Regions from separate parts of the Companilactobacillus sp. HBUAS59699 genome, predicted to be linked through region 1. Evidence: riboswitches for the same ligand, from Rfam matches in the RefSeq annotation. Region 1 holds a riboswitch; the other holds the start of a gene.
The links. Region 1 has a riboswitch for thiamine pyrophosphate ahead of thiT (energy-coupled thiamine transporter ThiT). Riboswitches for the same ligand answer to the same signal wherever they lie in the genome.
Positions count from the first base shown of each region.

Region 2: it holds a riboswitch for thiamine pyrophosphate, as region 1 does, so the genes downstream of both, U8519_RS04405 (thiamine-binding protein) here and thiT (energy-coupled thiamine transporter ThiT) in region 1, are expected to answer to the same signal.

Region 1 covers NZ_JAYKTV010000001.1:643,725-647,218, reverse strand. Annotated here, with positions in the region: gene mreD (rod shape-determining protein MreD) at 1-133, shown strand, start outside; gene U8519_RS03245 (septum site-determining protein MinC) at 130-792, shown strand; gene minD (septum site-determining protein MinD) at 795-1,595, shown strand; TPP riboswitch at 1,622-1,720, shown strand; gene thiT (energy-coupled thiamine transporter ThiT) at 1,768-2,340, shown strand; gene U8519_RS03230 (DUF4044 domain-containing protein) at 2,396-2,515, opposite strand; gene mraZ (division/cell wall cluster transcriptional repressor MraZ) at 2,751-3,182, shown strand; gene rsmH (16S rRNA (cytosine(1402)-N(4))-methyltransferase RsmH) at 3,172-3,494, shown strand, end outside.
Region 2 covers NZ_JAYKTV010000002.1:160,301-163,794, forward strand. Annotated here, with positions in the region: gene U8519_RS04395 (ABC transporter substrate-binding protein) at 1-180, opposite strand, end outside; gene U8519_RS04400 (ABC transporter permease) at 195-956, opposite strand; gene U8519_RS04405 (thiamine-binding protein) at 925-1,221, opposite strand; TPP riboswitch at 1,289-1,386, opposite strand; gene U8519_RS04410 (SOS response-associated peptidase) at 1,582-2,151, opposite strand; gene U8519_RS04415 (hypothetical protein) at 2,202-2,600, opposite strand; gene U8519_RS04420 (hypothetical protein) at 2,686-3,303, opposite strand; gene rpsI (30S ribosomal protein S9) at 3,467-3,494, opposite strand, start outside.

The DNA.
Region 1 (3,494 bases):
AAACGTTTTTGATTTTATAACTTATGTATTAGGACCAACGTTGTTATGGAATATGATTTTGTTCTTCATAATTTACGTTCCACTAGCAAATCTTAGTGATTGGTTGGTTAAATATAGGAGGGATAGTAAATGAGCAACGTTACTCTTAAAGGTAGCAAAGAAGGGTATGTTGTAATCATTAACGATGAAAGTGACTTCCAACAAGCATTGAAAGACTTGAAAGAACTAATTCTTAAACAAAATATTGGCTCTGCTGAAGATGATGTCATTCAATTTACTATTAAGACTGGTAATCGTCTTTTGACTGATGCTCAGGTGAAAGAAGTTAAGAAGACTTTTACTGAGTATCCTCAAATTGAAATCAAAGAAATTAGTTCAGAAGTTGAGTCAAAACTTGAAGTATCAAAACTTTTAAAAGCTAATAAGATGAACATTGAAACGGGCATTGTTCGTAGTGGTCAAAAGTTAGAATTTGAAGGCGATGTATTATTCTTGGGTGTCCTTCATGAAGGAGCACAGATCAGTACAGATGGATCTGTCTATATACTGGGTAAGGTAAATGGCATTGTCCAAGCTGGTTTCCCAGATAATACGAGTGCAGCAATTTTTGGCAATTTAAAGCATGCCGCTCAATTACGTATTGCTGATGTTATTGAAATAATCACGGACGAAAATGAGGGTGATCTTCATAATCATCAGTTTGCATACATTGACGATATGCACTCTATTAGTGTTAATGATTTACAAGATTACAAAGAGGTTATGAGTGAATCTAGAAAAAGGACGGTTTAGTTATGGGGATATCTATTGTTGTAACGTCTGGTAAAGGCGGCGTTGGTAAAACAACTACAACCGCTAATATTAGTTCCGTCTTAGCAAGCCTTGGCAAAAAAGTTTGTATGGTGGATCTGGATATCGGACTTAGAAATTTGGATGCTGTTTTGGGGCTTACCAACAGAATTGTTTATGACATCGTTGATGTGGCACAGAATCGAGTTGTTTTATCGCAAGCGTTGGTTCGTGATCCGAGATTTGAAGACAATTTGTATTTATTAGCGGCTTCGCAGTTTGCTGACAAGTACGTCCTTGATCAAGATTCTGTTAGAAGAATTATTACTTATTTGAAGCAAAGATTTGATTTTGTAATGATCGATTGTCCGGCGGGGATCGAGTACGGTTTTCAAAATGCTGTCACGGTTGCTGATGGGGCAATCGTTGTTACTAATCCCGAATTAGCGTCCGTCAGTGATGCTGATCGAGTGGTTGGGATTCTTGAAAGTATGAAGATGCCGATTACACCACATTTGATCATTAATCGTGTTCGTAAGAATATGATCAACAAAGGAACTTCGATGAGGATCGATGATATCGTTAATCATTTACGCATTCCATTATTGGGAGTAGTCATTGATGAAGACGATGTTATTGCTGCTTCAAATGCAGGTAGAACGGTGATTTCTGATAAGAACAGTGATGCTGGTCACAGTTATCGAAATATTGCTCATCGAATGCTTGGCGAAAGTATACCGTTAGATATTTTTAATGATGAAAAAAAGACGGGATTCTTTAGCAGAGTATTTGGTAGAAAAAAGTAACAGTGATATAATTATGTTAATTAAATAGTCAACACAGGGGGAGCCAATGGCTGAGAGTGATTAAGTTCAGACCCTTTAAACCTGTTATGTTAATACATGCGTAGGGATAGTGTTGTTCAAGTAAAAAACTCGAACTCTCTTGTGATGGCTTAAATCAGAAGGGAGTTTTTTTGTGTCAAGAAATAATAATTTGGTGGTTTTAACTGAAGGTGCAATCATTGTTGCAGCATCTACAGCACTAGCCTTCATACCACATAATCTAGGCGCTTCATCGATTTCAATTGTGTATGGTTTGATTCCTATGTCAATATATGCTTTGAGAAGAGGCCTAAAGCCGGGATTAATTGCTGGACTAGTTTGGGGACTGTTGGACCTTATTTTAAGAGGATTCAGTAGTGGTGGTTTTTTGAATCCGCTACAAGGGTTCGTTGAATATCCAATAGCTTTTGGAGCTATTGGACTTGTCGGCTTGGGAAGTATGCAAGTGAAGAAAAGAATTGAAGATGGAAAAAATCCGATAGGTTTAATAATGCTCTATTCTGGAATTGGATTCGTAGCTAAGTACTTCTTCCATTTCATTGCTGGTGGTATTTATTGGGGAATGTATGCACCAAAGACCATGAATCCATGGATCTATTCATTGGTTATCAATGGTGGAAGCTTTATTGCCAATATGATAATGATGTTTGTCCTGATGTTGATACTAAGTCCGGTTTTAAAGAAATTTATTATTGTCAAAGATTAAAAAAATAGTGTTCAAGTAGAGATTGCTTCTACTTGGACACTATTTTTTGTTTGTTTTAAATAAAGCTCATGAGTGATCCTAAGATTACTCCGCCAATTGTTACTAAAATCATTAACCAAACGACCACTTGGGTAATTTTTGTTAAAGTGCTTTTAGGCTTTTTTTCGTCGTTCAAACGTTCCACCACCTAGTATTTATATATGAAGAATATTACTTCACATGAACTAATTATGCAACAATTGTGGTGAAAATACACTATTTTTGGGATTATCCCCCACCGTTATATATGTTGATAAATCAAGTAATAAAACGTTTTACATATATCAGTGTCATTTTTCACAATATGAAGTGGTTAATTGTGGTGATTTGTGGTAAATTAGAAAGTGTTAAAGAATTGAGGTGAACTGTGGATGTTCATGGGGGAGTTTCATCACACCATTGACAGTAAAGGTCGAATAATTATCCCTGCAAAATTTCGTAAGGAAATTGGGGATATTTTTGTAATTACTCGTGGTATGGATGGCTGCTTATTTGGATATTCCATGGAACAATGGAGCAAGCTTGAGGCTCAGTTGGATAAGTTACCTTTAACAAAGAAGGATGCCCGTGCTTTTACTAGATTTTTCTATTCCGCCGCTGGTGAAATGGAATTTGATAAGCAGGGACGCGTCAACTTGTCGTCGTCTTTAATAGATTTTGCTAAATTAAAAAAGAATTGCGTAGTAGTTGGTGTTTCAGACCGAATTGAAATTTGGGATGAAGAAAGATGGAATGAATTTAATCAACAAGCTGAAGACAATTTTGAAGAAATATCGGAGAAAATGACAGATTTTGACTTCTAATGAATTTACACATAAAACAGTATTATTAAAAGAAACAATCGATGAGGTTAATCCTAGAGATAACGCCATTTTTGTTGATGCAACTTTCGGTCGTGGTGGTCACACTAAAGAACTATTGAGCCGCGTCAACAATAGTACCGTTTATGCGTTTGACCGTGATGAAGCCGCTATAAAAACTGGTGAAGAGATTGAAAATAATCCCGATATTATTGGTTCTAACAAACTCATATTGATTCGTGATAATTTTGAAAATATGAAAGAGCGCCTGAATGAATTGAACGTCACCGCTGTTGATGGTGTAGTTTACGATTT
Region 2 (3,494 bases), on a different contig from region 1:
AAAATAGCCTTTTTCCTTTGCGACATACAAACCAGTGTGGTTGGTATTCGGTGTCCAATCCAATACGATCGTAACTTTCTTTAAATCTTTTGCTTCTGACTTAGAACTATTTTTATTGCTGCATCCAGCAAAGACTGCAAAAATACTTAAAACTAATAAAATTTTCCATCTAAATTTCATTTGATCCCCCATTATTAATCCCTTTTCCAAGGCATACTGTATTTTTCAATTAAATTAACTAACGCTACTAACAATAAACTTATTATTGAGATCAAAAATATGACCGCAAACATCTTGTCAAAATCATATGACTTACGAACTCTAGTCATGTATACACCAAGTCCTTCGAATCCTCCCAACCACTCCGAGATAACGGCACCGATCACAGCATAAGTGACCGCAATTCTCATGGCTGAAAAGAAATCTCCTAGACTAGCTGGTAATTTGATGTGTTTAAAAATTTGAAATTGATTAGCCCCCATTGAACGCAATAGACGTATCTCATCTTGATCTACTGATGAAAATCCATTCAGCATCGCTACTGATACTGGAAAAAATATCGTAATAATGATTAAAACTACCTTCGGCATGATCCCGAATCCAAACCAAATCGTCAATAGAGGCGCTATCGCAACCGTAGGTATCGTCTGTGTTAAGACTAATACCGGATACAGTGCATCTCTTACTCCGTGAAAATAATCCATAAATATAGCGGAGATTATTCCCAAAGTAACACCTGATATCAATCCCACCACCGCTTCCAGTAATGTTATCTTGGCGTGAAATATCAATAAATGAAAATCACTGATAAAGGCCTGTCCCACTTGTAATGGCGATGGCAACATGAAGTCAGGAACTAACTTGAGAACACTAACCACTTGCCAAATTACTAGTATCAAGACCAAAGAAAGGATCGAATAAGCATTAATGTTGGTGCTTTTTCGTTTTCTTTTCAATGCTCAATACTTCTCCTTCTGGCTTATAGACAACTTTGATATATGCTGAAACACTTGGTGCTCCAGCCTTTACAGCAATCAATTGACATTGCTTTACTATTTCCATCAGCTCGTCATAATCACCTTCGATCGATGTTTCAAATGCTCCCACCTGATAATTAAGTCCGGTACTAGAAATATAAGCAATAACTTCATCCACAATACTGATCAGTTTGTCCTCATCATTTACGATCGGTAAAACTTGAATTGCAACACTGGCTTCCATATTGATCCCCCACTTTATTTAATTTATAAAAAAAGACACTTCTCCAGAATAGAGAAATGCCGAAATAGTCATTTAATGACATGCTCCCTACGCTGGTATTGGCCAACAGGTTCAAAGGGTCAGGTTAAACCTTCTCAACGCATTCGCGTTCCCCTGCTAAATTATTGTATTGCTCCTAAATTGATTTACTTGTGATATATCATCTGCTGCTTTAGGACTCCCACAGATTACAGGATGAAAAAAAGCCTGTCAATTTACTAATAGTATGACTATTAGTGATTAACAGGTCTTGAAGTCTTGATACATTTGAGTTCTTCGGAAAATATTCATCCGATTATTATATTAACGCATAGAGCTTTATTAATTAGATAATGGTTCAGATTTTAATTTTGGCATTGCTGATTGCAAAAAATCAATGGCAAATTTCTGATCATAGATCCAGGCTTTGATTTGATTTTTTTGCAAGATCAACGGCATACGATCGTGAATCTTGATCATCGATTCATTCGGTGCAGTTGTTAACAAGACACTGTGTGCTTCACCGTCAAAAACTTTGTAACATCCCGCAATGTAGAGTGTATCTGGGTCAGATCCATAATTAAATCGGTGTTTCACTTTGTCAGCTGACCATTCAAAAAAGCCAGTCGTCGGGTATACACAACGTCTATTCAGAAATGATTCCGAAAACATTGGCTTTTGCATGATTGTCTCCGATCGTGCATTGATAATATTTTGTCCTGACTTAAAGCCTGGAAAGCCCCACTTCATCGTAACAACTTGAACTTGTCCCTTACCCGACCGAACAATTGCTGTTTGATCTGTGGGAAAGACTTCTCCTGTTTTGGGTTCATAACCATTATCCACAGCCAATTGATAGATTCGGTTGATTTCTTCGTTATCTGACGGTTGAAAAGTAAATCTTCCACACATATTAACAACTCCCTTGATGCTATTGAATAAGTTATACACAACAAAAAAATTTACCTTGCAGCAAGTCCTTGAATATAAGCTATATAGCAGGCAAAATCACCTTGTCGTTTACGTTCCTGACCAGAATGCTGCTTACCGATTATACTTCGCCAATTAGTATCAATATTTCTTTTAGTTAAATATCTATCCAGAGCATCCAAACTGCTAAGCACTAAATTATGATTAGCTGTTCTTTTTTCGTCAATTTCATAACGAACTTTACTAGAGGAAGTAGCCCAAATAGCTCTAATATTAGCATAAGAAACACACGCATCTACAAAATCACTATATAGTTCCTTCGCATTATCATCTGCAACGATCAATGATGCATGCATTAACTGATGCGCCCTTTTAGATTCATCAAAAGTAAGCACTAGTGATTCAAATGTTAATTCTTCATAATCAAACATTGTCTTCCTCCTCTAACTGATAAGTTTAATAACTCTATCAACATTATCTCATTAGAGATTCTCATAACCTAGTACAAAAATTAAATTAAAACTTGTGAGAATAATAATCCATAATTGGAATGCCCATTTCAATTAAATAATTCCCTATTCCACACTCAACATCACTCCTAGACAGTGCAATTGGTATATTTTTAAGAGGAAATATTAAGACAAAACTTTCGTCCCATCTTTGATCTAACATATGTGCCAAGATGCCCGAAGAGTTGTACCGCCACTGACCTTTAGCATTCACAGCATCATAATTATCATCATTTGGTATTTCAAAATTAATATCATTGCTCACAGCTACAAGACCCAAAAGACCGGTAGTAGTAAATTTCATCCAAACTATATCTTTATCCGAAGCTATACCTGATTCTTCTTGTATTGCAGCATAAAATTCATCATTGAATTGTAACTTATCAACATATTTAACTGGATTATTAATTCGTGGTATATCTATTTTATCTAAGAAATCATTTGTATAATTTATTATTAAGTCTAAATAAGTTTTTTTATCCAAATCATTTTGATACTTTTGCTCGTAAAAAGCAAGTTGCTCTTTAGCTCTGTCCGACCTAAAAGAATTTCCTTTATGAACAGACGACTTACTTCCCATGAGATTTTGATCATACAGACAATTATAGATTTTAGTTTCCAACATCTTCTTACCCACCTAGATTTTATTAAAAACAAATAATTAGAATTAACACAGTTTTTCCACAACAAATATTTCTCCTAATACTTTAGGCTTCAAAAGAATATCATATAACACAAAAAAACACCCACCAAAAGGTGAGTGTCCAAAGTGTAATATCTGGAATATATTAACGTTTTGAGAATTGTGAAGCCTTA